Regions from separate parts of the Sphingomonas sp. NY01 genome, predicted to be linked through region 2. Evidence: riboswitches for the same ligand, from Rfam matches in the RefSeq annotation. Region 2 holds a riboswitch; the other holds the start of a gene.
The links. Region 2 has a riboswitch for cobalamin ahead of NPJ82_RS17290 (TonB-dependent receptor). Riboswitches for the same ligand answer to the same signal wherever they lie in the genome.

Region 1 (14,537 bases), on a different replicon from region 2:
CCGGGTGCGGTCGAGCCGGCGCCTGGCGGCAGAGGCGGCGCGCAATCTCGAGCTGATCTGGCTGCTGCGCGGTGTGCGTCCGGACTTCCGGACCATCGCCGACTTCCGGCGCGACAACCGGACCGCGTTCAAGGCGGTGTTCCGCGCGTTCGTGATGCTGTGCCGCAAGCTGGACCTGTTCGGACGCGAGTTGCTGGCGGTGGACGGCACGCGGCTGAAAGCGGTGAACAGCCGGTCGCGCAATTTCAGCCGTGAGCGCCTGGCGACGTATCTCGCCGCAGTAGATGCGCGACTGGACCGCTATCTGGCGGAGCTGGACCAGATCGACCACGGTGAGGATGCTGCCGGCACCGGTCGCGGCGATACCCTGGCGACGAAGATCGCCAAGCTGCGCGAACAGCGTCAGGCCAGTGCGGCGCTGCTGGGTCAGCTGGAGGCCAGCGGCGAAGGACAGATATCGCTCACCGATCCCGACGCCCGCCTGATGGTCGCGCATTCCAAGGTCACGCTCGGCTACAATGCCCAGGTGGCGGTCGACGCCAAACACAGCCTGATCGTCGAGCAGCACGTCACCAACGCCTGCAACGACATGAGCCTGCTGGCGCCCACCGCCGGAGCGGCGATGGAAGCACTCGGGGTAGAGCGGATCGATGCGGTCGCCGACATGGGATATCACTCCGGCGACGACATCGTCGCATGCGAGGCGGCCGGCATCACGCCTTATATTCCCCGCCCGCATCGTGGCACCGCCGTCGGCAACGGCCTCTTTCCCAAGGAGCGGTTCCGCTACGATCCCCAAGCCGACGTCTATCATTGTCCCGGCGGCCAGGTGCTTGACATCCGCTACGCGTCCGTGACGCGCGGGCATCTGTCGGTCCAGTATTCCAGCCCCGCCGCCTGCGCGGGCTGCCAGATCAAGGCGCGCTGCACCAAGGGACGCTGGCGACGCATCAATCGCGGCGAGCACGAGGCCGTCATCGAGCGCATGGCGGCACGCCTCGCGGAACGCCCCGACATCCTCGTGATCCGTAAATCCACGGTCGAACACCCGTTCGGCTCGATCAAGCAATGGATGAACCAGGGCGCGTTCCTGATGCGTGGGCTGGACAAGGTCCGCGCCGAGTTCAGCCTGACGGCACTGGCCTACAATCTCAGGCGGGCCATCACCCTCATAGGCGTGCCGGGGCTGATCCGGGCAGTGCAGGCCTGATCCAGGCGGCCATATTCTCCGTCACGACCGTGGGAATGACCGTCTCAGAGCCGATTTGGCCGTTACCAGGGCGCAGAAGACGGCAAATGCCCGAAATTCCTCTGCGTACCTGCACGCTCAACCATCCCGCCTCGCGTTTTCGGACGGTCTCGAACCCGTAGCGGGAAAGTAGCCTTTCTCACCATGCCGAGAGGCGTCAGAGGCATCGGCTTTCCCGAAATATGTTCCCAATTGCTCTTTCCCGAAATTGGCATTCGAGGATGGGGAAACGGGAATGGTCGGGCTGAACCAATGGCGGATTTCGGGAAAACAGGTTGCCTGCCTGAGCGTCTAAATTTGGGCGGTTCCGGACGCTAGCGAGCGTACTCACTAAGGCCCCGCGCAACCAGGTCCTCGTTGGAGAGACGCGGCCCACGCTTGAGCCTGCCGTTGCCGAGCGTACGACGGTCGAGCTTCTGGGCGGATGAAGCCGGGGAGGGCGCCTTGAACGGTCCGACGGGCTGCGCGGTGCGCGCCGGCTCGTTGTTGTTGCGCTTGGCATGGTGTGGCTGAGCTTGCTGTATCACGCGGGCGAGCGCCAGCGCCGCGTCGAGATGCTTGTTGTCGACCACGGCGGCCTGGTTCACCCGGCGCATCTTGTCGAACATGCGATAGGGCAGGACCGTGCCCTCGTGCTGGATCTCGAGCCGGCCATCCGGGTACTCGCACACGTCGACCTTCTTCCGCGCGAGCGCCTGCGACGCAGGGGAGGGCTCGAGGATGAACATGGCCTTGTTGTAGTGCAAGGTGAGGGCACCGGTGACGGTGCGCTGCTCGCGCCAGACCAGCTCCGCTTCCAGGTCTTCATGGATGGCAAGCGGCCGGTGAAGGTCGCGCGGGTCGAACGGCGCCTTGGCGAACCGTCGATTGTGCTGCGCCATGTAGGAGGGGAGGAAGGCGTTGGCTTGGTCGATGGTGGAGATGCGCTGTAGCCGCATCGCCTTGACCAGACGGTCCTGCAGCGTCGCGTTGACCCGCTCGACGCGTCCCTTCGCCTGCGGCGAGTTTGCGCAGATCAGCTCGATGTTGAGCCGGTCCAGCGCCCGCCCGAGGTGGGTCATGCCGTCACCCTTCGCCGAGGCCGTGTTGTTGCGAAAGGCGCTGTGCTTGTCGGTGTAGAAGGCCACCGGCTTGCCGTGCCGCTCGAGATAGGTCCTCGTCGCGCGCATGTACGAGAAGGTGCTCTCGCTCTCGACCATCTCGAGGTGCATCAATTCGCTCGTAGCGTCGTCGATGAACACCAGCAGCGTGCATTGTGGACCGCGGCCCTCGAACCACCAGTGCTTGGAGCCGTCAACCTGGACGAGCTCGCCGCGGCAGTCGCGCCGGTAGCGCGGCTGGTACGGGCGAGGGCGCTTTGCTGCACGGTCCTGCCACAGCCCGGCCTCCAGCATGATGCGCCGCAGGGTCTCGCACGACAGGCCGATGCCGTGGCGCTCGGCGAGGTACTCGCGCGCCAGCGTCGGTCCGAAGTCGGCGTAGTGCTCGCGCACCAGCGTGACCACCTCGGCGCGGAAGGCGTCGCTGTAGCGTCGGTTGCTCGGGCGTCCTCGCTTGCGCGACACCAGGCCGCTAGCGCCGTCCTGTCGCAGGCGGCCCAGCAACCGGTACACCTGCCGCCTCGCAAGGCCGAGCAGCTCCATCGCGTCCGCGACCCGGATCTCGCCACGGTCGAGCCGCATCAGCGTGTCGAACCGGGTGATCTCAGCAGAACTCATCGCCAGCACCGTCATACAATGCGCGTCCTCGTTGCCGAGAACGGCTATGACACCGGCGACCCGCTGAGAGCACCGCAGAGTGCCATTTCTATCTAGCGGGCTGGTGCCATTTGTACTTAGCGCTTACACAACATAAGATCGATAACACAGATTATGTTAAATAGAGGACGTGTCTTATGAGCGTCGGGACAGCGCTATATAACATGACGATGTTCGTGGCATCCATCAACCTTGTTGCAGCGCTCCTTCTGACATTCATTCGCGCGCGAACGATTCATCACCTTGTTTTCGGTGTCGTGCCCTCACTCGGCGCCTTTGCGTTCGCGCTGGCCTCGCTGCTGCTCGATGATGAGATGCAGGCCGGCGTGGCTCAGGTCATTGCGCTTGCCCTGCTGGGCGTATCAGCGACCTTGGCGCGCAAGCTCCCGCAAAGGACCGACCTCTTCGAAGGCAATCGCTGAACGAAGACAGGGCTTAAGCCGAAAGCAGCGGCCCCGGCCCCGTCACTCGAAACGGCCTCAGGTTCTCACCCGACACACATATTTGTGTGTTGTCCCGCGCAGCTTGACCATCGGGTCAACTTCACATCTATTTCGAAGAGAAGTGGGGACGCCGTTGAATAACGTCTTGATTGCAGGAACGCTTATCGCGCTCGCGATTGCCGCCTGGAACGCTGTCACTGCTTGGCGGCATGCGTCGAAGCCTCATGATTGGCGTGTCGACCGCGTCGGCCTCCCACAGCCGGCGAATGGCAGTCAGCTGCTCGTCCTCGGCGCTGCGGCGTCCATTTCGATGATTGTGCTGTTGCTCGCACACGCATCGACCGATGCGCTGCTCGCCGTGCTGTTTGGCTGGTCGGTCGCCTTTGCGGTGCTCGCGGTGCAGAACCGACGCCGCTCGTACGCCTGGTTCCAAGGTCACGACCGCCCCCGCAGGTGAGACATGCGCCCGCCTGCGCCACGGCAGGACAGTAGCGCAAGGTATATTCCCTCCTACGAGGGACCTTGCTCGCGCCCAGGGGTTTAGGGCTGATGGCTCTTTCGACCAATCCCTACGCGCTTGTTGTTGATGACGACGCCATCATTCTCATGGATGCCTGCGGCATCTTGGAAGACGTGGGGTTCCGGACGCACGAAGCCGACAACGGCGACGCAGCGATCGTCATGCTTCCGGAGCATGCACATACGATCACCCTGCTCTTCTCGGACGTCGACATGCCGGGAGATACCGACGGGTTTGCCCTCGTCCGCCATGTCGCCGAGCTCTATCCGTGGATCGAGATCGTAATCGCGAGCGGCCGCTTGAAGCGCGAGGACGGCGACATGCCCGAGAAAGCCACATTCCTCAGCAAGCCCTTCTCCGCGGCCATGGTTCACCAGCACCTTCGGGACACCCTGCCAGACGGCAAGAAGCCGGAGCCGCTGCGGAACGCTGTCTGATCGGAGGCAACCCAGCTTGGTTTCGATGCCGTATCCGGTATGTTTGAAACGGACCAACTGGGAGCGACGATCATGGCCGAGCCTGACAGGGCGCGTCTCGCTATCCCCGAGACCAGCTGCCGGGATCACCGCAAGTCCGTTATGAACCTCATGGACACGGCCTACTGGTTCGCGGTCGTCGCCCTGCTCATCTACGCCGACGTGGACCCGTGGGTGTGGGGAGCGTCCGCCATCATCTTCGTCCCGATCTACGTCTTCGGCCTTGGCTATGTGCGCACGCGTCTTGGCTTGTTGAGGAGCAGCTGAGCCATGCGGCGAGAAGCATCCGCCGGCATTGGGACGGGTCTAGCGTCAGCTGCCCTGAAAGACCGTCTTGATCGTTGCCGGAGCGCCAGTGGTTAGCACGGCTAGACGCTCACGCACTGATATGTCGTCCTCGCCCGGCAGCCCTGCCATTGCCCAATCTCCAAAGGCGCGCTCCGTCTCGGCCGTGTCGCTCAGCACCTCGACGTGCGAGTGCCGGTCGTCTCGACGGATCCGCTCGAACGTCGTTGCCACGCTCTCGGGTGGGCCCTCGAGCACCTGCACGAACATGCCTTGCTTTGCCAGCAACAGGCCGCTGATCCCGTCGATGCCGTTGTTCGCGCGGCTCACCCGCAGGATGTCCACCAAGTCGTGATCGTTCGCGCGGCTGGTGTAGATGAGGCGGCGCAACGCGCCGGTGTCGTTTGAGGCCATACGGCCTATTTAGGAGCTCTGCGGCTGATTTGGAGCAACCGTGAAGGCGATCGAGTTTTCTCGGACTGCAGTCTACGCTATCGATGATCGCGGGGAGAACGGCAGCATGGATCAGCACCGCAGACAACCCGGCCAAGATCCGGTGATCAATCTCGAACGCAGCCTGCGGCGCATCACCGGTCGCTACACGTGGACGCGCATGTTCCTCTTCGGCGCCCTGCTCGTCTGGCTCATCAAATCCTATGGCACCCTCGTCTACGACGTCGTCGGCCAATCCTACATCGGCGTCTGGCTACTCGCGGCGATCGGATGCTGGACAGCGTCGGGGTGGCTGCTCGATCTTCCGCGCCAGCTCTTCCCAGACGTTCAAGCTTTTCAGCACCTGCGCCGGCCAGCGCCACCGCGTTGATCGGCGAGGGCGACTAGCACCAGGTTGGGCGATATTGTCCGGGTGCCGGAACAGCGCGATAGGAAGACTGTTCAATTGATGACCGATGCCGAAGCCCAGCGCTTGGTCCAACCGGCGCCTTGTTGATTTCTCCCCAAACGCAACGAGGCGCCATTTAGCCCTCTGCGATCGCCGCGCCCTTTCGGATTCGATTACGCTCCGTTAGCTCACCGCGTTGGGCAAGACGGTCCCAATTCAAGGCGGACTGCAAATGGCGTTCCTGCACGCGTTCTAGCGTTGCCTCGGCCGCGGCTCGCCGCTCGACCTCCGCCTGCTTGCGACAAAATATGTGATCCGCGATCATAGTTAACCCTCCCGCTCCCGCTGAACGCATAACGAGGCACTTCGTCCCCGCGACCGTGGCAACCAAGACGGGGCTACGCGTTTTCGCGTCATTGCACGGAGGATTAACGTTGGACAATGTAGCGCTCATCAACGTCAATACCGCCTCGGCCGAGGAGCTGGACGCCGTCCCAGCCTTGAAAGGCCACGGCTTCGAGATCGTACGCTATCGCGGCGAGCGCGGCCGCTTCACCGATCTTCGACAACTCGACGAGGTGCCCGGATTGACCGGGAAGGCTGACGATGGTCGCACCGCGCTGACGGTCGGCGACGCCTGAGTATGCGCGGCTAGGTGTAGCGGCTCGCAAACATAGCGGCGTCTGCTCGCCATCGAAGCGATTTTGTGCTCACGCTCTCTGCCACTGGCGGGTAAGCGTGATGTGGAGACCGCGGATTATGCGGCTTGTGCGGTCGGCTGATGTGCCGGCGGCATCCAGTTCCACGGCATGAGTTCATCCCATCGGCTGGCAAGCCAGTCTGCCGCGACTTTGGCGATGACGTCTGCGATATAGGTCTGCGGATCGACGCCGTTGGCCTTGCAGGTCTGGATGACGGTGTAGATGGCAGCGGCCCGTTCGCCGCCTGCGCGCGAACCGGCGAACAGCCAGTTGCGGCGTCCGACCGCGACACCGCGCAGCGCACGCTCCGCGATATTGTTGTCGATCTCCAGGCGGCCATCGTCGAGGAAGCGGGACAGCGCTGGCCAGCGCTTCGTGCCATAGGCGATGGCCCTTGCCATGTCGGACCTGGACGACAGGCGGCGCAAGCTGGCGTCGAGCACCTCGCGCAAGGCGTCGACCAGCGGTCGACTTTTTTCCTGTCGGGCTCGACATCGCACGTCGGGTGGTTGGCCACGGACCTCGGCCTCGACAGCGTAAAGCGTGCCGATCCGCTCGAGGATGTTGGTTGTCAGCGGCGTGGGTGACCGCTCGTGCAGATCGAAGACCTTTCGGCGAAAGTGTGCCCAACACGCGACTTCGGTCACGCCGCTGCGGTAGAGCCCGTCATAGCCGGCATAGGCATCGGCCTGAAGGAAACCGCGGAAGCCGGCGAGATGGGCCATCGGGTGCGCGGCCGTGCGGTCGGGCGTGAAGCGATACCAGGTCGCGCGCGGCGCCGTGCCGCCGGACGCCTGGTCGTCGGCTGCGTACACCCATAGCCGCCCGGTCGCGGTCTTCCCCCGGCCGGGGTCGAGCACCGGCACGGGCGTGTCGTCGGCATGGATCTTGTCGGCCTTGAGCACCTCGTCACGGATGCGGCTGACGATGGGGTCGAGGAGCACCGCGGCCTGTCCGGTCCAGCCCGCCAGCGTCGAGCGGTCGATGTCGAGCCCTTGCGCGGCCATCATCTCGGCCTGGCGGTAAAGCGGCAAATGGTGGTCGAACTTCGAGACGACGACATGCGCCAGCGTAGCGAAGGTGGCCTTGCCACGCGCCACGGCGCTGACCGGGGCGGTAGCCTGGACGATCTTCTCGCACACCCGGCAGCTGTATTTGGGGCGGACGTTGCGCACGACCCGCCAGCGCACCGGCACGATGTCGAGCATCTCGTGTGCGTCCGAGCCGAGCGCGCGCAATGCACCGCCACAGTCCGGGCAGGTGCAGGCACCCGACGCCGGCTCATGGACGACCTCCTCGCGCGGCAGATGTCCGGGAAGACTGCGGACGGGCACCGGCCGAACCGCCACGCCGCTGTCGGCCATCTCAGGCCCAGGCGCGTTGCGCTCCGTCTCCAGTTCCTCCAGCGCCAGTTCGAGCTGCTCGATCTCGCGGCCGAGCTTCTCGGACGAGGCGCCGAATTGCATCCGCCGCAGCCGCGCGATCTGTCCGCGCAGCGTATCGATGAGCAGGTCGCGGGCAGCCAGAGCGGCATTGGCCCGGGCGAGTAAGGCCTCCAGCGCGGCGATCCGCGCGGTGGCATCTGCAGGGGAAACAGGCGCTTCCGACACGCTGTCTTCATAGCAGATTGCAGGTCGGCGAGCGAGCAAAAGCGGCGTAAAACCGCCGTTCTCACCCCGCCAGCGTCGGCGCGAACGTCCGCTCGGGGCGTCGCCAGTCGATGCCCTCCAGCAGCATCGACAATTGCGCCGGCGTCAGCACCACCGTGCCGGTCGCGGTCACCGGCCAGACGAAGCGGCCACGGTCGAGCCGCTTGGAAAACAGGCACAGCCCCTGCCCATCGAACCACAGCAGCTTGACCAGATGTCCCCGTTTGCCCCGGAACGCGAACAGCGCACCCGAATGAGGATTCTGCGCCAGCACCTGCTGCACCAGCACCGCCAGACCATCGAAGCCCTTGCGCATGTCGGTCACCCCGCACGCCAGGAACACCCGCGTCGGTAGCGGCACCGGGCTCACCGCAGCACCGACAGCACCCGCGCCAGCGCGCCTGCATCCACGCCTGCGTCGACGCTTACCCGCACACCGCTCGGCAGTTCGATGTGGATGAGCCCCGATGAACATGGTGCCGGCTGTGGCGCTGACGGCGTCAGTTCCGCCACCTGCACCTCGGCAAATACCGGCAGCGACGGCATCGCCCCGGCCAGCTTGCCTTCGTGCAGCTGCTTGCGCCACGTGTAGATTAGGCTGCTCGATACCTCGCGATGTGCGATGACATCGCAGACCCGAACCCCCGGCCGGAACGCCTCGGCCAGAATCTCCAGCTTCTCCGCGTCGGACCATCGCCGTCGACCCGATACCCGGCCGACCACCTCTATCCGACCAGTCATACGAGTGCTCGTATGACTGGTCGTAGAACCGATAACTTCCTGCACCGCCCGCACCCTCTTCAAAGGCGGCAAGCATCCCGGCTACCGGCGCTACCGCAAGGCGGCCTGCTGACCACGCTTACACTGGCGGGCGGTATCGTGCTCGAATTAGCTGTCAGCGAGCTCGCCATCATCGGGCGCTGCTCGCAATCGAGGATGGCTGCTCACATTATCCGCTCCGGGCGGATGCCAAAGGCGAGTCCATTTCACGGGCCGGATCGTCCCATTTCTCCGTCTCCAACCGGCCATTTCGGGAATGAGCAATCGGGAACATATTTTGGGAAAACGGCTATTTCCCTGCCGTTCGGCGCGCCTTGCGACCGTCAGCCGTCCCGTTGGAGGTTCCTTTTTGGGAAAGTTTGGGGGGCCGTGTTATCCGATACTACCAAGCGGCTTTGCTCGACCATCTCCATCAACCGAAACCATCGTGAACAGCGCCGTGGCCGCATGTCGTCGTTCCCCGGATATTAAATCCTCGGCGCTCAGATCCACACTGATCCGCACAGAGCTGCGCCCCGTCATCTGTACTCCGGCAGTTAGCTCGACCATCTCCCCCTCCCGGATAGGGGAACGGAAGTCGATCCGGTCAGATGCTGCCATAACCATGACAGCCCGTGCCTGGCGCGTTGAGGCAATGAAGGCCGCCTTGCCCATCATGCGAAGCGCATCGCCACCATAGAGGGTGCCGTAATGGTTGGTCTGGTTCGGGAAAATCATCTCGACCATTCGCAATGGCTCCGCCGCATCATGCGGGACCGTCTCGCCCATCGGCGGCAGAGGGTCTTCGCTTCCGACCGAGACGAGCGTGAAACGGCCTAGCGTACACAGCCGTCGTTCGCCGGATACCGGCGCCTCTGCGATCAGTTCGACCTCTACGTCGAGCGACTTCCGCCCCACCCGCACGACCCGGCCTGTCACCTCGACCATGTCGCCGATCCGGGCTGGTGCCGTGAAATCGATCTTCTCCGAAGAGGCGGTGACGAAGGCCGCGCGGCCATGGCGTGATGCGGCGAGGAAAGCGACCTTGTCCATATGCGCCAGGGCCACACCGCCGAACAGCGTGCCGTGATGGTTGGCATCGCCCGGGAAGACCATGTCGATCAGCTGGATGGAAGTGCTGCGATAGTCCTGTGGCATCCTGGTCCTCAATCATGCGCGAGGATATCCAGACGCCAGCTACCAGCGAGAGAGTTACACCTCTCCCGCAGCAACGCAGCGGCCAGACCGGGCACCCCGCCGGTGGTCGTTATGGCGTCGAAGGCAGGTCTCCTGGCTCGCAGGTCGTCGTCAAAATCCCGGCCTTCCCAGCGCCAAAGCGCCAGTGACACACGAGGGGATTTCTACTCGCCGCTTACAGTTGCGGGGGCAGCATCGGCATTGAACCGATTTCCCGTCTTAGCCTTCGGCCATCCGGCGAAGGAACCTTGACCGTGCCAGGGTCGCAGGAAACGTCCCTATAGGTCAAGACCAGGGGGGATTTTCGACACCGCATGGCACAGTCGAAGTCATCACGATCACGACTGCGCTTCGCAGGAGATGAAGATATAAAGATATCTTTATATCAACGTTGACACCATCGGGCTAATGGTGTTGAACGGATATGTCGAGGTTCCCCATCCCAGGCGTGGCGATGGGGCTAAGACGGGAAGTCGGTGGTGTCCTTCGGGGCAGAATCCGGCGCTGCCCCCGCAACTGTAAGCGGCGAGTGGCGGCTCCATTTCGTGTCACTGGGCTCCCGCAAGGAGCCTGGGAAGGCCGGAGCCACCGCGTTGACCCGTGAGCCAGGAGACCTGCCTTCGACGCCATAACGTTCCTCGGACGGGGGTTCCTCCGGTGGATCGCGCTTGATGCGACGGTCCGTGGCTTGCCGCCATCCGGGCCTGTTCACGCCTTGCGCGATTTCGCCTGACCTCCCGCCCGTAAAGCCAGGGTTGAGTCATGACGAATAGCGGGTTTACATTCTCGATCAGCAGTATCCCGTTCGACGAAAACTATCGTCCGGCCGACAACACGCGCATCACTACCAACTTTGCCAATCTCGCGCGCGGGGACAGCCGCCAGGAGAATTTGCGCAACACGCTGATGATGATCGACCATCGCTTCAACGCGCTGATGCACTGGGATAATCCCAAGGGTGATCGCTACATGCTGGAGCTGAAAATCGTCTCGGCCGCGCTCACGCTCGGGAACGATGCCGACGACGAAGCCTTCCCGCTGATCGAGATCCTGCACACAACTGTGACCGACCGGGTCAGCGGCGAGCGCAGCGATGGTATGATCGGCAACAACTTCTCTTCCTACGTGCGTGACTACGATTTCAGCGTCGTCCTGCCCGATCATCTGAAGGCCGGACGTGGCGGCGCGCCGGAGGGCTTCGGCGATCTGCACGGCAACCTGTTCAAGCATTTCCTCGCATCGAGCGCGTACCGCACCGCGTTCCGTAAGCACCCGGTCATCTGCCTGAGCGTGTCGAGCAAGGAGGTCTATCACCGGACCGCCAACGTGCATCCGATCCTGGGCGTCGAGTATCGCAATGACAAATTCTCACCCACCGATCAGTATTTCGCGAAGATGGGCATGAAGGTGCGGTATTTCATGCCGCCGCATAGTGTCGCGCCGTTCGCCTTCTACCATATCGGCGATCTGGTCAGCGACTATACCAACCTGGAACTCGCCAGCACCGTCGCGACGATGGAGACGTTCCAGAAAATCTATCGTCCAGAAATCTACAACGCCAATTCTGTGGCGGCGGAGCATTATCAGCCGAGCCTGAGGTATCAGGACTATTCGCTGACCCGCATAGTCTACGATCGTGAAGAGCGCAGCCGCCTCGCCATTGAGCAGGGCAAATTTGCTGAAGAGCATTTCATCAAGCCGCACGCTGCCGCGCTGCAACGCTGGTCTGCGACCTGCGGCTTCTGATCCCCACGACACAAAGGTATTACTGATGACGACACTATTGCCGACGACGACCGCGGGCAGTCTGCCCAAGCCATCGTGGCTGGCCCAGCCCGAGAGCCTGTGGTCGCCGTGGAAGCTAGAGGGCGAGGAACTGATTGCGGGCAAGCAGGACGCGCTGCGCCTGGCCGTCGACGATCAGCGGCAGGCGGGCATCGACATCCTGGGGGACGGCGAGCAGACGCGGCAGCACTTCGTCACGACGTTCATCGAGCATCTCGACGGCGTCGATTTTGAGAAGCGCGAGACGGTGCGCATCCGCAACCGTTATGACGCCAGCGTGCCTACCGTCGTTGGTGCCGTCTCACGGTCGACGTCTGTGTTCGTCGACGATGCTCGCTTCCTGCGCGCCCAGACCGACCGGCCGATCAAGTGGACACTACCCGGGCCGATGACGATGATCGACACTCTCTACGACGCGCATTACCGGAGCCGCGAGAAGCTGGCATGGGAGTTCGCACGCATTCTCAACGAAGAAGCGCGCGAGCTGGAGGCCGCCGGCGTCGACATCATCCAGTTCGACGAACCCGCCTTCAACGTCTTCTTCGACGAAGCGAACGACTGGGGCATCGCCACGCTAGAGCGCGCGGCCGAGGGACTGAATGCCGAGACCGCCGTCCACATCTGCTATGGCTATGGCATCAAGGCCAATACCGACTGGAAGAAGACGCTCGGCACCGAATGGCGCCAGTATGAGGAAACCTTCCCAAACCTTCAGAAGTCGAAGATCGATATCATCTCGCTCGAATGCCAGAACTCGCGCGTGCCGATGGACCTGATCGAACTCATTCGCGGGAAGAAGGTGATGGTCGGTGCGATCGACGTCGCGACGGACACGATCGAGACACCAGAACAGGTCGCCGACACGCTGCGCAATGCGCTGCGCTTCGTCGACGCCGACAAGCTCTTGCCCGCCACAAACTGCGGCATGGCGCCGCTGTCGCGCAACGTCGCGCGAGGTAAGCTATGGGCGCTGGGTGCCGGGGCCGAAATCGTGCGGCGAGAAATAATTGGTTGATCACGACGGCGTTGGATCACCAGCGCGGGACGGGGTCCCACGCTGGCGATCCCCTCCGCCAGCTTAAAAATTGACCCTGGTGCCCAGACGCAAGGTCCGTGGCTCGACCACGCGGCTCAAGCGCCCATCGGTCGGTCCTGATGTATCGAAGGCGGGGATATACGACTCGTAGAAATAGGCGATGTCCTTGTCGCGGCTGTTCAGGATGTTGAGCACTTCGCCATATACCTCGAACCGGTCGATCTTGCGGGCCGCCCGGACGTTGACGACCGTGCTTCCGGAATCGCGAACACTGTTGTCCTCGATCAGGGGATAGGGGCCGAGGTGACGTACGCGGACGCTCGCCTCCCATGGATCGAGCACCAGCGCGATGCCCGCCGATGCCGCGTTCTCAAAGGCATTGGGAATGCGATCGCCATTGTCATAGCGTGACCGGCTTGCCGTGTAGTTTCCGTCGAGCGCAAGCCAAGGCTTCGGCCGCCAGAACGCAACCAGCTCATAGCCGCGCCGCTTGCTGGCACCAGTCGGCTCCACCGCGTTGGAATCGCCCACGAAGCGGAGTTCACTGCCCACATCGAGCCACCAATAGGTCGCAGTCAGCGAAAAGCCGGGCAACTGCCAGCGCGCGCCGAGTTCGCGGCCGTCCCCGCGCACCAGCACAGGCACCGGAGTCTCGACATTGACCGCACCGCGCACGTCGTTCGAGTGAAAGCCGCCCCCCAATTGGCATAGAATTCGAGGCGATCGGTCGGCGAATAGGCCACCGATGCCTTAGGCGACAGGATGGCGTCGTCCCCACTGCCTGCGCCCGCGATCGCCGCAGCTTCGTCGCGCGCCCGCACGGTGTAATGATAATAGTCACCTCGGACCCCGCCTATAAAACGTAGGCCATCGACCGGTGTCCAGGTCATATCGCCGTAGAGAGCAGCCGACGCCTCCTCGACGTGATACCGGCCCAGCGACGACAGGAACGAACGCGCGCTCGTACGATAGACGCCGACGCTTCCGATATGGTCGTAGCGTTCCTCCGTGCCGATCGACACGGCAAGCGCAGGCCCGAGCGTCCAGCGCTTTTCTCCTCGCGCGCCGACGATCCACCGTCTGTCGAACTGGCGGATCTGCGCGCTGGTCCCGTCCGGGTCGGTGTAGGTCGGATTGGAATACATCGACCAGTCGTAGAACTGACCATAGACATTGGCATGCCAGTCGGGCTGGCGCACCGCGATGTTGCCGATAAGCCGCGTCGTTTCACCCCGCGCCGTTGGATCGGGCGAGCAGAACACGTCCTTGCACAGCGCCGTGCCGATGATCCGCTCGGGGATCTGCTCGGTCGGCCGCCAAGTCGCGCGATAGGCGTTGAGCGACGCCTCGACCTGACCCGCACCGGCGGGAGCGATGTATTTCGCAAACCCTGATGCGTGACGCAGATGCTCGGGTTCCTGCCATGGTCCGTCATAGACCTTGGCCTGCGCCACCAGCGTCAGCTTGCCGGAGCCGACATCGTCGATCGTGCCGCCCGCCGCGACCCGGCCATAGCCGTAGGAGCCGCCCTCGATCGACATCCAGGGCCGGGCATAGCCATCGATCGTCGTCATGTAGGCGGCACCAGCCAGGGCGAAGTCGCCGCCATCGGCGCGGTACGGTCCTTTCCGGAAATCTTCGCGCGCGACGATCTCGGGGATCAGCCCATTCAGATCGAGATAGCCCTGTCCATGACCATGCGTCCGCAGGTTCATCTGCACGCCATCGATATAGGTCGTGAAGTCGGAGCCGTGATCCAGATTGAAACCACGTAGGAAATACTGGTTCGCCTTGCCGCTGCCGGAGTGCTGCGCGGCAACCATCCCAGGGACCGCTTCG
Region 2 (15,236 bases):
GGCGAGGATTATGGAGAGGCACGCCGCACCGTCGTGCTGGAATGGGAGGATGGCTGCCGGCGCCAGTTTCGCGCGGAATCCTTCTCCGATGCCGATCGCACGCTGATCGACCGCGAGGTCGCCGCGCGGGCGTCGGTGGCCGATCCGGCGAGCTACCGCATCAACTATCGCCCGGGCATGACCTCACCCGAACTGGTGCAGGGCGGAAAGCTGGTGCTTCATACCACCCAGCATTTTTCCATCTGGTACGGCACGAACACCGCGGGCGAGTTCTACCGGACGATCGCGCAGCAGGGTCGGTCGATGGAGCAGGTGGTTCGCGAAACCGGCGAGTGGCTGGAAAAGCAGTGGCTGATCAATCGCGACGTGTTGGAAGCGCCGATGCCCTTTGCCGCTGGCACCGACCGGCAGAAGCTCGATATTTTCCTGTGCGGCACCGGCCGGCCGATCCGGGACGGCGATGATCTGGAAGGCTGCGGGGCCAGTGCCGCAGAGACGATGGGGATTTCCGCCTGGGGCGTCGCCAAGGGCTCGAATGTGCTGGTCCATGAATTCGGCCACATGATCCAGTTCTACACTGGTGGCTTTCGCGACAAGGGCGATGCCGGGATGATCTGGGAAACCGGCGCGGAGTGGAACGCCTTTATCGTCAATCCCGTCTTCAACGCGGCCAGCGGCGATTACCTGAACCAGCTGGAAAACGGCTTCCTTTTCTCGGTGGCGCGCTACGGCGCGCATCCGATCATGACCTATCTGTACGAGCGGGATGCCACCCGCGCGCTGGTGTTCGGCACCTGGCTTCGCAACCGTCGCGATGCGAATGGCGCCACGCAGGAGGATTATCTGCCCGCCTTTGTCCGGCTGGCGCAGGACGCGGGCGTCTATCCCAACGGCTTTGCCTCGTTCGCCGACGATGCGGGCTGGTACGGTGCGCGGTTGGTGGCGATGGACTTCCTCAACCAGCGGACGATGCTCGACCAGTTGCGCCCGACGCGCACGACCAGCTGGCTGGCGCATTTCACCACGCCGCTGGTTCCGGTCGCAGGCGGGGACGCGACGCTCTACGATCCCCCGTCGCAGCGCGCCTTGCTGCAATGGGGGACCCATATCGTCCCGCTCACCGGCGATGGCCGGCAGGTGAAGGTGACCCTGACCGGCGCCACCACCGCCAACCGCGCCGCATGGCGCTTCTCGATCGTCGCGGTCGAGCCGAACGGCACGCCCCATTACGCACCGCTGGGTACCGCCGAGGGGCAGGGGAGTGGCACGACCATGTTGACCCCGCCATCCGGCACGAAGCTCTATCTTGCGGTCACCGCCACGCCCTATGCCTATGAGACGCTCGGCTGGCAGGAAATTGGTCAACCGGTAAAGGGCACCCGTTTCCCCTACCGCGTGAGGATCGAAGGTGCCACGCCGCGCACCGGCTCCGTCGACGCGTGCGATGCGAACGCGGCGCCGGGCACATGGACCAGCAACTACACGCTGTCCGGCAACAAGGAGGGGGGACGGCCCTGCGCCTGAGCGGGGGCGTATGCGCACCGCCTCTCGGCTCGCCTGCGTAAGCGGTTGGGCTATCGACTGAAATCTGCGCAGTGCGATCTTGTGATCCGCTGCCTGCCGCCATATCACCGGCCGGGACGGGGTTTCGGCTCCGTCATGATCGCGTCGGTTCCCCCGGAAGGGGGATTAAAAGGGAATCCGGTGAAGGCGAGCGGTCGCCGAAATCCGGGGCTGTCCCTGCAACTGTAAGCGGCGAGCGAGAGGCGCATGCGCCGGGCCTTCACGTCCGGCGAAGCCACTGGGGTGACCTGGGAAGGCTGCGTCTCAAGCGACGACCCGTGAGCCAGGAGACCTGCCGGCGTCTGGTCGCTCTTGCCTGGTCCAGGGGATGGCCGAGGCACGGTGTCTATCCGACGAGCGACGCCAACAGTGCGGCAGGGGCCGCATGGACGGGTGTGTTCGCTGCCGGAGGCGTCCGGTGGGCATGGTCGTTGCCGCGCGTGCGGTAGGCCCCCGCCGGTGTGCGTCAGACGCCGGAAAGATACGGGCCATGTCACTCATCACTTCGCGCGCACGCTCAGGGGCGCTGCTCGTCATCGTCGCAGCACCCTCCACAGCACAGGTCGCCGAACCTGAACAGGTCGATACAACTGCCATTCTCGTGATCGGGCATGAGGACAGGACCGGTCTCGCCACGCCCAACGCAACCGCCAGCAGGCTGAACCTGACGCCGCTGGAGACACCGGCCAGCATCACCAGCATTGATGGCGATACGGTCCGTGCCCGCGGTGAGCGGTCGATCGTTGAGGCGCAGACGCGCGCACCCGGCATCACCAGCGTTGCCGATCCGGGCAATGGCGGCACCGCGCTCGCTGCGCGCGGCTTTTCAGGCCAGGGATCGGTGCTGCAACTGATCGACGGCGTCCGGCTGTTCCCGGCTGCGGGCACGATCACCTTTCCCACCGATCCGTGGATGGTCGAGCGGATCGATGTGCTGAGCGGTCCGGCGTCCGTGCTGTACGGACAGGGGGCGCTGGGCGGCGCGGTGAACGTCGTCATGCGCCAGCCCGATGCGACAAGGACCGGGTTCGAGGGCGAGGTCGGCTATGGTGCGCAAAACAGCGTTCGCGCCGCGGGCGGGATCGGCGGGCCGATCGACGAAGCGCTCGCCTACCGCGTCGATGGCAGCTGGTGGCGCTCGGACGGCTATGTCGATCGCGGTCGCTCGCGCAGCCTTGCGCTGTCCGGCACGCTGCGCTGGACGCCTGCATCGACGCTGGCGATCACGCTGCGCGGCGATCACGGTGATCAGCGTCCCACGGCCTATTTCGGCACGCCGCTGATCGACGGTCGGCTGGACGCGCGCAACCGCACGACCAACTACAATGTCGCCGATGCCCGGATGCACTTTCGCGATGATCGCGCGACGCTGCAGGTCGACTGGACGCCGAGCGAGACGCTGCACTTCTCCAACATCGCCTATCGGCTGACCAGCAACCGGTTCTGGCGCAATCTGGAAAGCTATCGCTGGGTCGCGGGTACGATCCGCCGCGGCGACAATTTCGGCATTCGTCACGATCAGACGCAATGGGGCGATCAGGCCAGCATGACGCTGAAGACCCCGATCTCGGATGCGATCGACAATGCCCTGGTGATCGGGGTCGACGCCAATCTGGTAAAGTTCACGCATGCGAACAACTTCGGGTCGGACCCACAGGGCGACACGATCGATCCCTTCGCCTTCAACCCCGGCCTGTTCCTCGACACGCAGGGGATCGCACCCCGCTATCGCACACGAACGGAGGCATTCGCCGTCTTTGCGGAGGACCGGGTGACGCTGGGGGGCGGCGTGTCAATCGTTGGCGGCCTGCGCCATGAAGAGGATCGCGTGCGGCGCTGGGCGATCGCCTATCCGGGTGGCGACCGTGCCGACACCTTCGTGTTCGACCGGACGTTTCGCAACACGACGTGGCGTGTCGGTACGGTGTGGCAACCGGTGTCCACAGTGTCGCTCTATGCGCAATTTGCGACGGGGGTCGATCCGTTGGGGACGTTGACGACGGTCGGCACGGGGCAGGTGGCGTTCGGCAATGCGCGCGGGGATCAGGTCGAGGCCGGGGTGAAGGCGGTGTTTGCGCAAGGGCGCGGCACGGCGACGCTGGCCGCGTATCGCATCGTGAAGAAGGGGCTGCTGGCGCAGCGTACCGTGTCCAGTCCGATCGAGCAGGTCGGGCAGCGTTCGGCCAGGGGTATCGAGGGGGCGGTGGCCTTTGCGCTGCCATATGGGCTGGGGATCGATGCGAACGGGTCGGTGCTGGATGCGCAGTTCGACGATTTCCTGTCGGACGGCATCCGCTTCGACGGCAGGACACCGCCGGGCATTGCCGAGACGATGGCCAATGTCTGGCTGCGCTGGGATGCGACACCCCGGCTTCAGCTGCGTGGCGGCCTTCGCCATGTCGGCCGGCGTTTCTCGGACAATGCCAATCGTTTCCGCATTCCCGGCTATGCAACCATCGACGCGACGATCTCCTATGCGCTGACCGATCATGTGGCGGTGGACCTGCGCTGCTATAATCTGCTCGACAAGGATTATGCGGTCACCAGCTATGGTGACGGGCAGTGGATCCTCGGCCGCCCGCACTCGCTCGATATCGCGCTTCGTGCCGCGTTCTGACATCGGGCGGGTGGCGCTACGCTGGCTGTTCCTCACCCATCGCTGGGCGGGGATCACGGCGTGCCTGTTCTTCGGGATGTGGTTCGCCTCGGGACTGGTGATGCTCTACATGCCCTATCCAGCCTTGTCGCCGGCCGCGCGCTGGGCCGGGGCGGCGCCGATCGACTGGTCGAGGGTCGACGTGCCGGCGCCGCTCGCGACCGGGCAGGGGAGGCTGCTGCTGGAAATGCGCGATACCGAACCGGTATGGCGGATCGAGCGGGATGACGGTGTCATCGATACCGTGCCCGCACGAACCGGCGCGGTGCTGCCGGCCGTCGATCATGGCTATGCCCGGCGGGTGGCGGCGAACTTTTCCGGAACGCGTGCCATCCGGGCAGATCAGGTCATGCGCGACCAATGGACCGTCGCCGGTGGCTTCGACCGGCATCGCCCCTTGTGGAGGGTCGCGCTCGGCGATGCCGCGGGCACCGTCATCTATGTGTCGTCCGCAACCGGCCTGCCTGTCCAGCGCACCACACGCGTCCAGCGTATCTGGAACTGGCTGGGGTCGGTGCCGCACTGGCTGTATCCGACGGTCCTGCGACAGGACAATGCGGCGTGGCGTCAGGTGGTGATGTGGGTGTCCGGCCCCTGCATCGCGGTCGCCCTGACCGGCATATGGATCGGCATCCTGCGCCTGCGTCCGGGGCAGCGGCGATATAAGGCAGGGCGCATCAGCGCGTATCGCGGCTGGATGCTGTGGCACCATGTCAGCGGTCTTGTTGGCGGGGTGGTCCTGCTCGGCTGGATCGTCAGCGGGTGGCTGTCTGTCGATCCGGGACGGCTGTTCGCCGGAGGGACGGCACCAGTCGAGGCGCTTCGCCGCTACCGCGCGATCGATGGCGACACCGGCCCCGCGCCGGCACGGCTGGCGATGGCGGCACCGGATGCCCGAACCATCGAGATCACCAACGCGGCCGGCCTGCCGCGGATCGTGATCGACCGGGCATCGGATCATCCCCGCTTTCTCGACACACGAACCATGGCGCACCCAGGCGATGCGACGGCCGTCATCGTCAAGGCGAGCGCACCGCTGGTGGCCGGTGGCGCTCTTTGGCGGATCGACCGGCTGACCCGGCCGGATGCCTATTGGGGGCTGATCAGGCCCTTGCCGATCCTGCGGCTGCGGTTCGACGATCATGTGCGGACATGGCTTTATATCGATCCGGCCACCGGCGACGTGGTCGAGCGACAGGATCGGGCCCGCCGCCTGTATCGCTGGATGTTCGACCTGCCGCATACATGGGACTGGCTGTGGCTGGTCGCATCGCGGCCGGTGCGCGATCTGATGATCTGGCTGATGTCCGCCTTTGGTCTGGTGGTATCGGTCAGTGGCGTGTGGCTCGGCTACCGGCGCCTGTTGCGATAGGGATCGCCGCACCTGCCGATCAGGCCGTGGATGACGTCTCCATTCGCGCCGCCAGTTGCGTATCGATCAATGCCCGAAAGGATTCGGCGAGCTTCTGGCAATCGATTTCGGGATGGATGATCCGGCGCATCATGCTGCCCAGACCCAGTGCCAGCACCAGATCCACCAGCACCTCGCGGTCGACGATCCCGACGCAGTCGACGCCCAGGGCCTCGAGGGCTGCGTGCAGGCTGCTGCGGACGCGGTTGTCGATGTCGCGGTAGATATGGGCCACGCGCGGGTTGCGTGCCGCCTCCGCCATGATCTCGGTCATCATCCGGCATTCCTCGACCGGCTCGTCACAGGCGTGGAAGCGGTTGATCCAGTCGCGAATAGCCTGATGATCGTCGCGGGCGATCGCGGCACGAACGCAATCCTCCTGAAGCCAGGCCTCGACATCCTCGCTCGCGATCGCGGCGATGATGTCCTCCTTGCTGGCAAAGTCGCGGTAGATCTGCCCGACCTTGATGCCGGATGCGGCCGCGATCTGGGCCATGCCGGTCTGATGGAACCCATTGTCGGCGAACAGCGTTCTCGCCGTATCCAGCAGGTGACGGCGTCGTTCGTCCGCGCGTGGTGTGCGGCGCGAACAGCAGGGGGGAAGCGCCAGGGTCACGCGTGCAATCCTCTCATCTTACTTGTTATCTCTTGCCAATCTCGGTTCGCCCCGATTACAGGGGCAAAAAATGTGAGTGATCGATCACTCACACTTAGTGTCTCTTGCAGGCGGATTCCATGAAAAACATCGTACCGGCTCTCGGTTTGGCGTTGATCCTTGCCGGATGCGGCGGGGGTGGTGAGCAACAGCAACAGCAGCCCGCCGGGCCACCGCAGGTCGGCGTGGTCGAGGTGCGGGACGAGGCGGTGACGCTGACCACCGAATTGCCCGGCCGGACCAGCCCGTTCGAGACGTCGGACGTGCGGCCGCAGGTCAATGGCCTGATCCTGGCGCGCCTGTTCCAGGAAGGCGACTTCGTGCGCGAGGGGCAGCCGCTCTACCGGATCGATCCGGCCCCGTATCAGGCGCAGGTCGCCAATGCCCGCGCCGGCGTCGCCCGGGCGCGCGCGGCGATCGCATCGAGCGCGGCGCTGGCCCGCCGCTATGGCGAACTGGTCAAGATCAACGCGATCTCGCGCCAGGAACTGGAGAATGCGACGACGAGCGCGCAGCAGGCGCAGGCGGACGTCGCGGCCCAGCAGGCCGCCCTGCGCACCGCGCAGATCGACCTGAACCGCACCACGCTGCGTGCGCCCATCTCCGGCCGGATCGGCCGCTCGGTCTATACCACCGGCGCACTGGTCAGCGCGTCGCAGACCGATCCGCTGACCACCATCCAGCGCCTCGACCCGATCTATGTCGACATCCAGCAATCGAGCGCCGACCTGCTGCGCCTGCGCCAGCAGATCATGTCGGGTGAGCTCGCCCGCGGGGGCGGTGCCGCGCGCGTCCGCCTGAAGCTGGAGGATGGATCGACCTATCCGCAGGAAGGCACGCTGAAATTCGCCGACGTGACCGTCGATCCCGCCACCGGCAGCCAGACGATCCGCGCCGTCTTCCCGAACACGCGCGGTCTGTTGCTGCCCGGCATGTTCGTGCGTGCCGAGCTGGTCGAGGGCACGCGCGCCCATGCCCTGGTCGTGCCGCAGCGCGGCGTCACTCGTGACGAGCGGGGCCAGGCGGTCGCGCTGGTCGTCGGCGCCGATGGCAAGCTGGCCCAGCGGGTCATCACCGCACCGCGTACCGTCGGGCAGAACTGGCTGGTCACGGGCGGTCTGAAGGCCGGCGACAAGGTCGTGGTCGAGGGCGCGCAGAACCTGCAGCCCGGCACGCCGGTAAAGGCCGTGCCGTACCGCGAGAATGCGGGTCAGCAGGGCGGCCAGCCCGGCAATCAGGCGGGCGCCCAGCAGGGCGCCCAGCCGTCCGGTCAGCAAAAGGCCGGAGCACAGGGTAAGTAATCATGGCCCGCTATTTCATCGACCGACCCATCTTTGCATGGGTCATCGCGCTGATCCTGATGCTCGCGGGTGGCCTGGCCATCCGCAGCCTGCCGATCGCCCAGTTCCCCTCGATCGCACCGCCTCAGGTGACGATCAATGCCACCTATCCCGGTGCGGACGCCGAAACGCTGGAACGCACCACCACCCAGATCATCGAGCAGCAGCTGAGGGGTATCGACAACCTCCGCTATTTCTCGTCGTCCTCCTCGTCGGCGGGCACGGTCACCATCACGCTCACCTTCGAGCAGGGGACCGATCCCGACATCGCGCAGGTGCAGGTGCAGAACAAGCTGCAGGCGGCGACCTCGCTCCTGCCGCAGGAAGTGCAGCGCCAGGGCATCCAGGTGGCGAAGTCGGCCGCCAGCTTCCTGCTGGTCGTGGGTCTCTATTCCAAGGACGGATCGCATAACGGCAACGACCTGGCCGACTATGTCTTCTCGCGGTTGCAGGACCCGATCAGCCGGGTGAACGGCGTCGGCGAGCTCCAAGTGTTCGGTGCGCAATATGCGATGCGTATCTGGGCCGACCCGGTCAAGCTGAACAGCTATCAGCTGACCATGGCCGACATCAGCAGCGCGGTGCAGGCGCAGAACGCGCAGGTCTCCGCCGGCCAGATCGGGGCGCAGCCCGCCACCAAGGAGCAGATGCTCAACGCCACCGTTTCGGTGCAGTCGCGCCTCCAGACACCCGAGGAATTCGCCAATATCCGCCTGAAGACCACGCCGAACGGCGCGGTGGTGCGGCTGGGCGACGTGGCCCGCGTCGAGCTGGGCGCGGAGAATTACGCGTTCAAGCTGGAATATAACGGCAAGCCCGCATCCGGCTTCGGCGTCCGCCTGGCGCCGGGTGCCAATGCGCTCGACACCGTCGAGGCGGTGAAGGCGCGGACCGAGGAGATCGCCAAGGGCTTCCCGGCCGACGTGCAGGTCATCTATCCGTACGACACCACGCCGTTCGTGCGCCTGTCGGTGGAGCAGGTGATCCACACGCTGGTCGAGGCGGTGATCCTGGTCTTCCTGGTGATGTTCCTCTTCCTCCAGAACTGGCGCGCCACGGTCATCCCGACGATCGCGGTGCCGGTCGTGCTGCTCGGCACCTTTGCGGTGATGGCGGTCGCCGGTTATTCGATCAACACGCTGACCCTGTTCGGCATGGTGCTGGCCATCGGCCTGCTGGTCGACGACGCGATCGTCGTCGTCGAGAATGTCGAGCGTCTGATCCAGACCGAGGGGCTGAGCCCCAAGGAAGCAGCGCGCAAGTCGATGGACGAGATCAGCGGCGCGCTGATCGGCATCGGCCTGGTGCTGTCCGCGGTGTTCCTGCCGATGGCGTTCTTCGGCGGGTCGACCGGCGTGATCTATCGCCAGTTCTCGATCACCATCGTGTCGGCCATGGTGCTGTCGGTGCTGGTCGCATTGATCCTGACGCCGGCACTCTGCGCCACGATCCTGAAGCCGCACGACCCGACCAAGCATGAGGGCAACGGCCCGCTGGCGCGCTTCTTCCGCTGGTTCAACGACTGGTTCGACCGGGGCACGAACAAGTATGAAGGCGGTGTGAAGCGCACCGCGCGGAGCTGGAAGCGGTCGGCGGTCATCTATCTGATGATCGTGCTGGGCATGGGCTTCCTGTTCTGGCGCCTGCCCACGGGCTTCCTGCCCGAAGAGGATCAGGGCAGCGTCTTCGTGCTGGTGCAGGGACCGGCCGGCGCCTCCACCGCGCGCACCGACAAGGCGCTGGGCGTCGTGCGCGACCACTTCCTCCAGAAGGAAGCGGCCAGCGTGCAGGGCGTGTTCACGATCAGCGGCTTCTCGTTCGCAGGGCAGGGCCAGAACGCGGGTCTCGCCTTCATCAACCTGAAGCCGTGGGAGGATCGCTCCGGCGCCGAGAACAAGGCGCAGGCGATCGCGGGCCGTGCCATGGGGCCGTTCTCGCAGTTCAAGGATGCGATGATCTTCGCCCTGGTGCCGCCCGCGGTGCAGGAACTGGGCAACGCCACCGGCTTCGACCTCCAGCTCGTCGACACCGGCGGGATCGGGCATGAAAAGCTGGTCCAGGCGCGCAACATGATGCTGGGCATGGCGATGCAGGATCCGCGCGTTGCGCAGGTTCGCCCGCTCAGCCTGGAGGATGCGCCGCAGTTGAAGGTCGACGTCGATCAGGATCGGGCACGTGCGCTGGGCCTGGACATCGCCACCATCAACTCGACCATCTCCACCGCCTGGGGTGGTGCCTATGTCAACGACTTCATCGACCGTGGCCGCGTGAAGCGCGTCTATCTCCAGGCGGATGCGCCGTATCGCATGTCGCCGGAAAGCCTGGGCGACTTCTACGTCCGCGGCGGCTCCAGCGCGATGGCACCGTTCACGGCCTTCTCGACGCTGGAATGGACCAAGGCGCCGGTGCAGCTGACCCGCTACAACGGTCAGCCGGCCATGCAGCTGCAAGGCGCGCCTGCGCCCGGGCAGAGCACGGGTGCCGCGATGGAGGCGATGCAGGAGATCCACGGCAAGCTGCCGCCCGGCACCAACCTGGAATGGACCGGCCTGTCCTACGAGGAGCAACTGTCCGGTGGTCAGGCGCCTGCACTTTATGCGCTGTCGCTGCTGATCGTCTTCCTCTGCCTCGCCGCGCTCTATGAAAGCTGGTCGGTGCCGATCGCGGTGCTGCTGGTGGTGCCGCTGGGCGTGGTCGGTGCGCTGTTGGCGGCGACGCTGACCGGGCTGAACAACGACATCTACCTTCAGGTGGGCCTGATCACCACGATCGGTGTGGCGGCCAAGAACGCGATCCTGATCGTCGAGTTCGCCGAGGAGCGCGTGCGTGCCGGCATGGGCGTGTTCGAGGCGGCGGTGGAGGCGGCAAGGCTGCGTCTGCGGCCGATCCTGATGACCTCGCTCGCCTTCATCTTCGGCGTGCTGCCGCTGGCACTTTCGACGGGCGCGGGCGCAGGCGGCCAGAACGCGATCGGCCGGTCGGTGGTGGGCGGCATGTTCACCGCGACCGTCTTCGGTATCTTCCTGGTGCCGATGTTCTTCGTCGTCGTCAGCCGGCTGTTCGGGCACGGCAAGCATGACGACACATCCGGTGCGCACCCGTCCCCGTCCTCCGACGTGACACCCGATGGTGGCAACCGGTCGTCAGGTGGCGGCGCAGCGCCGCAGTCATCAGGTGGCGGCGCAGCGCCGCAGGGAGCGTAAAGCGTGAGCGTCGTGAACAAGTCTCTCCTGATCGCCGCATTGTCGGCCGGCACCATGCTGGCCGGGTGCAACCTTGCCCCCAAATATGTCCGCCCGGTCGGCGCCGTCCCCGTGACGTTGCCGCAGGGCGGCGCCTATCCGGCCGCGGCGACCGATGCCCGCGACATCACCGCGATCGGCTGGCGCGACTTCTTCCTCGACCCGCGCCTGCGCCAGGTCGTGGACATGGGGCTGGCCAATAACCGCGACCTGCGCGTGGCGGCTGCCAACGTGCTTCAGGCGCGGGCGCAGTACCGCGTCCAGCGCTCGAACATCGTGCCGACCACGACCATTTCGGGCGCGGGTACCTATACCAACAACATCTTCGGCGCGGCTGGTGCGGCCGGCGGTGGAGCCGGCGGGACCGGCGCCGGCACGGGCACGGGCACGGGCACGGGTGGTGGAACCGGCACGGGCACCGGAGGCGGTTCCGGTGGGACCGGCGCCGGCGTCGGCACGGGCCAGCAATCCTCGAACATCGAGGCCTATGCGGTCAATGCGGGCTTTTCCAACTTCGAGCTGGATCTGTTCGGCCGGCTGCGCAACCTGAACCGCGCCGCGCAGGAGCAGGTCCTCGCCTCCGAAGAGGCGCAGCGCTCGACCCGGATCAGCCTGATCGCCGAGATCGCCAGCGCGTGGCTGACCATGGCGTCCGACCAGGAGCAACTGCGCCTGTCGCAGGAAACGCTGCAGACCTTCCAGCAGACGCTGGATCTGACCCAGGCGCAGTTCCGCATCGGGGTCGGCTCCGAACTGGAAGTGCGCCAGGCAGAGACGAACTACCAGTCGGCGCGCAACGACATCGCGGCGCTGCGCACCACCATCGCGCGCGACCAGAACGCGCTCAACCTGCTGGTCGGCACCACCGTGACCGCCACGATGCTGCCGGGCGAACTGGGTGGCGAGGCCTACACGCTGGACTCGCTGCCCGGCGACCTGTCGTCGCAAGCGCTGTTGCGCCGCCCGGACGTGCTGCAGGCCGAGCATCAGTTGCTCGCCGAGAACGCCAATATCGGCGCGGCGCGTGCGGCCTTCTTCCCCACCATCTCGCTGACTGCGACGCTGGGGACGATCAGCACCGCATTGTCCGGTTTGTTCGGAGGGGGCAGCTTTACCTACACGGGTACGCCGTCTGCCTCGCTGCCGCTGTTCGATGGCGGCCGGCGCAAGGGCAATCTGGACTATGCGCGGGCGTCCGAGCAGGTGGCGGTCGCCACCTACGAAAAGACGATCCAGACCGCGTTCCGCGAAGTGGCGGACGCGCTGGCGCAGCGCGGCACGATCGGCGAGCAGGTGGCGGCACAATCGGCGCGGGCCAATGCCGCGCGGGTCGCGGCACGCCTGTCCGACGCCCGCTTCCGCGCCGGCGTCGACTCCTTCCTCACCACCCTCGACGCACAACGCACCGCCTATGCCGCGGAACAGACCCTTGTCGGCGCCCGCCTCACCCGCGCCAGCAACACGGTCGAACTCTACCGCGCCCTGGGCGGCGGCCTACAGGACGAAACACCACCGCTCCGCTAACCGCACCGCCCCGCTAACGGCACCGGCCCGGCGCATGACGGCGCCGGGCCGATTGCGGTCCAGCGAGGAGCGCGAGGTAGTTTACTTGTTTCCCGACCTGGCAACGACGTCCCGGGCAAGGATGTGCCGGGCGTCCTCCGAATATTTCGGATTCCGGAAGAATTGATGCCGGATATGGTCGAACGATCGACGCAGGGCACCTTGGCCCGGCGAGTAGAAGGGCAGCGCGAGCAAGGCGCCTGAGCGTAGCGACACACCCATCTTGCCAACCCATCGCCCGTTTCTGGTCAGGCCGGACGACGCAACCAGGCTGGGCCAGGTCATGCCGAAGTGATCGAGCGAGGCCATGATGTCGGACTCGTAGGTCCGTCCGACAAAACCATTCGCCTCCTTCAGCACGCCGACGGGCCGGGTGTGCCGGATGGGAATGGCATCGATGATCGCAAAGCGGCGGAACTCGGGCGGCAGGACGCTGCCCCAGATCAGATCGATGCCGCTTTCCCAACCATATTCGAAGAGCGGGGCCACGTGCTTCAGCGCGGTGCGCGAAAAGAAGGGCGCCATCATCTCGATATAATTGACGCAGCGGAACCTGAAGAACGGGTTCTGGATCGTGCCCGCATAGGTACAAAAGCTGTCCCAGGTCAGGCTCGGCTGGAAGATGTTGAAGCCATATTCCTGGCCCATCGCAAACAGGCGGCTGAGATCGGTGGCATTCGTGTCAATATCGTCGTCGATCAGGGCAACGAAATCATACTGCTCGATAAAGTCCGAATGCTGTGCAAGTGTGACCTTCCAGCCCTGGATCTTTGAGCCCGGAACATGGATGTGAAAGATACCGGGGCGGGTGTCCGGACCCGGGTCACCCGAGACGAAGGACGCCACCAGCAGATCGAAATCCCGTCCGCCGCTGGGATCGAGCCAGCGCTCATGCAGGCTGTTTGCGCCTGCCCTCGTGATGACGAGATTTCGTGATGTGGCCGGCCCTAGCATTTATCGCGCATCCATAGCGTGCATGACGTCACCGTGATCGCGACGGCCACGCCATAGCCCCATCGATGTCGGTGCGGTTCCGCAAATCGGGAGCGATACCTTATCGGTAAATCCGGCAATTTTTTTCATGGCAAACTCTCCGGATCCACAGGTCGTGGTACGTCGCACCAAAATCATAACAACGATTAAATCGAGGATGATCCTTCCAGCGTCTTCATATGATCGACAATAGCTGGCGATAACCAGAGCTTGCGTTCGACATATGATTTGGCGATTTGCTTGATCTTGTAGGCCGCCTTTTTGCGAAATACCAAAGCGTCGCAATATTGCCGGATTTCCGGAAATTTCCTGGCAACGTCGGCATAGGGCTGGTGCCAGGAGCGGCCCCAGGGGGCATAGGATCCTTGCCATGGCCGGGGATTGGACATGAAGTGGACGATCGATGGCTGCGCAATATCCTCCAGGCCGTAGCCAAGGATGAAGCCGGGAAAATTCCAGCGTATCGAGGCATAATCGCGACGACCCTCGGTGACGCGATTGATGATCGTCTGATCTTCGAAGTGCAGCGCGCTGGTTGCGGTCCCGATCTGTGCCAGAGCTTCACGGGATATGTCCGCCCAGCTGTGCCGATTGACCCTGAAGACACCGCTGTTGACGTAGTCTTCGCCAAATGGACGAATTTCGGCCTCGAACCCGTCCGGCAATCGTTTGATGCCATTCAGATAGACCATCGGATCGCGCACCGCGCAAAGATGACCGTCTCTAGGCGAGAATTCGAGCAATGGCGTAAGATCGCCGACCACTTGCGTGTCGCCATCCAGATAGAGAATTTCGGAATAATCTGGCGCCAGCATCTGATCGAGAAAAAGACGGGCATTCATGATGTGCAGGCTGCCCAAGAACGCCGGGCTTTCCCAAATGTAGAGAATGTTGTTCTGGATGCAGACGCTCTCGATATCGGCGCTTTCCGCACCGCGATCGGCCGTCAGGTCGAAAAGGATGACATCGCAATGCGCAGGCGACATTCTCCTGGCCTGGATGGCACTGACCAACGATTGAAAAAGATACCCCTCATTGGCGATGTAACACACGCATGTTCGTCGCGATGAAGAATTAACAGCCACGGAAATTCCTTTTGCATGCGTCGTGCGGCGTGGATGCGCGTAATGGGACAAGTCGGATATCACGCATACATCGTCTTCCATGATAGAAAAACAGCGGATTCCCGTTGCTTATCAGGATGCCGCTTGTCAATTGCGCTACCATGCCGCGCGGCATGGCCTATTCGTGCCTAGATCGCGGGATTTTGCCACCGCAACCCCCTAATGTATGCCGATATGGCACAAAGTCCTCGGATATAAGCTTTTGCCTCGGGGTGGCTCTTCGTGGACATGCCGTTTAAACGGTCTCGTATCGCATGGTTTTTCCAGCGATCACAAAGATATGTTGGCCAAAAATGCCGCCAAGGCAAAACGGCGATACGGGAGCGGATCAACACGCGTCCACCAGCCCAAATGCCTCGGGACGGGTGGATGCTCACTCCTTTCGAGGTGCTGTAAGCCCATGGCAGCGATCCGGCAGTGTCGGCAAATTGACATCAGCAAGCCTGTAACGAGCGATCGTCGTCGCATGTCCTGGTGGCTGGGCCTTGGCGCAGGATTGAGCCTGGGCACTACGGCGGCCTGCACCCCGCTTCCGCCCAAATGTGCAAAAACGATCGACTTGCGGGATTACCGTGTGACGTTCGATGAATCGTTCGACACGCTGGATGTGTCTGCACATGGCCCCAATACGCGCTGGACCGCACATACGCCATGGAACGGCGATTTCGGCGAGTCCGCCTTTGTCGACC

Region 1: it holds a riboswitch for cobalamin, as region 2 does, so the genes downstream of both, NPJ82_RS16915 (DUF1852 domain-containing protein) here and NPJ82_RS17290 (TonB-dependent receptor) in region 2, are expected to answer to the same signal.

Annotation. Positions count from the first base shown of each region.
Region 1 covers NZ_CP101723.1:217,555-232,091, reverse strand. The annotation lists gene NPJ82_RS16980 (IS1182 family transposase) at 1-1,210, shown strand, start outside; gene NPJ82_RS16975 (ISNCY family transposase) at 1,564-2,982, opposite strand; gene NPJ82_RS16970 (hypothetical protein) at 3,171-3,428, shown strand; gene NPJ82_RS16965 (hypothetical protein) at 3,583-3,906, shown strand; gene NPJ82_RS16960 (response regulator) at 3,999-4,406, shown strand; gene NPJ82_RS16955 (hypothetical protein) at 4,479-4,712, shown strand; gene NPJ82_RS16950 (BLUF domain-containing protein) at 4,758-5,144, opposite strand; gene NPJ82_RS16945 (hypothetical protein) at 5,185-5,553, shown strand; gene NPJ82_RS16940 (helix-hairpin-helix domain-containing protein) at 6,006-6,212, shown strand; gene NPJ82_RS16935 (IS66 family transposase) at 6,329-7,900, opposite strand; gene tnpB (IS66 family insertion sequence element accessory protein TnpB) at 7,944-8,291, opposite strand; gene NPJ82_RS16925 (transposase) at 8,288-8,662, opposite strand; gene NPJ82_RS16920 (acyl-CoA thioesterase) at 9,074-9,838, opposite strand; cobalamin riboswitch at 9,943-10,143, opposite strand; cobalamin riboswitch at 10,291-10,514, shown strand; gene NPJ82_RS16915 (DUF1852 domain-containing protein) at 10,640-11,623, shown strand; gene NPJ82_RS16910 (methionine synthase) at 11,649-12,677, shown strand; partial or broken gene NPJ82_RS16905 (TonB-dependent receptor) at 12,741-14,537, opposite strand, start outside.
Region 2 covers NZ_CP101724.1:16,084-31,319, forward strand. The annotation lists gene NPJ82_RS17285 (DUF6055 domain-containing protein) at 1-1,524, shown strand, start outside; cobalamin riboswitch at 1,653-1,878, shown strand; gene NPJ82_RS17290 (TonB-dependent receptor) at 2,054-4,180, shown strand; gene NPJ82_RS17295 (hypothetical protein) at 4,167-5,591, shown strand; gene NPJ82_RS17300 (TetR/AcrR family transcriptional regulator) at 5,611-6,246, opposite strand; gene NPJ82_RS17305 (efflux RND transporter periplasmic adaptor subunit) at 6,366-7,586, shown strand; gene NPJ82_RS17310 (efflux RND transporter permease subunit) at 7,589-10,828, shown strand; gene NPJ82_RS17315 (efflux transporter outer membrane subunit) at 10,883-12,391, shown strand; gene NPJ82_RS17320 (hypothetical protein) at 12,473-13,384, opposite strand; gene NPJ82_RS17325 (glycosyltransferase) at 13,570-14,409, opposite strand; gene NPJ82_RS17330 (glycoside hydrolase family 16 protein) at 14,948-15,236, shown strand, end outside.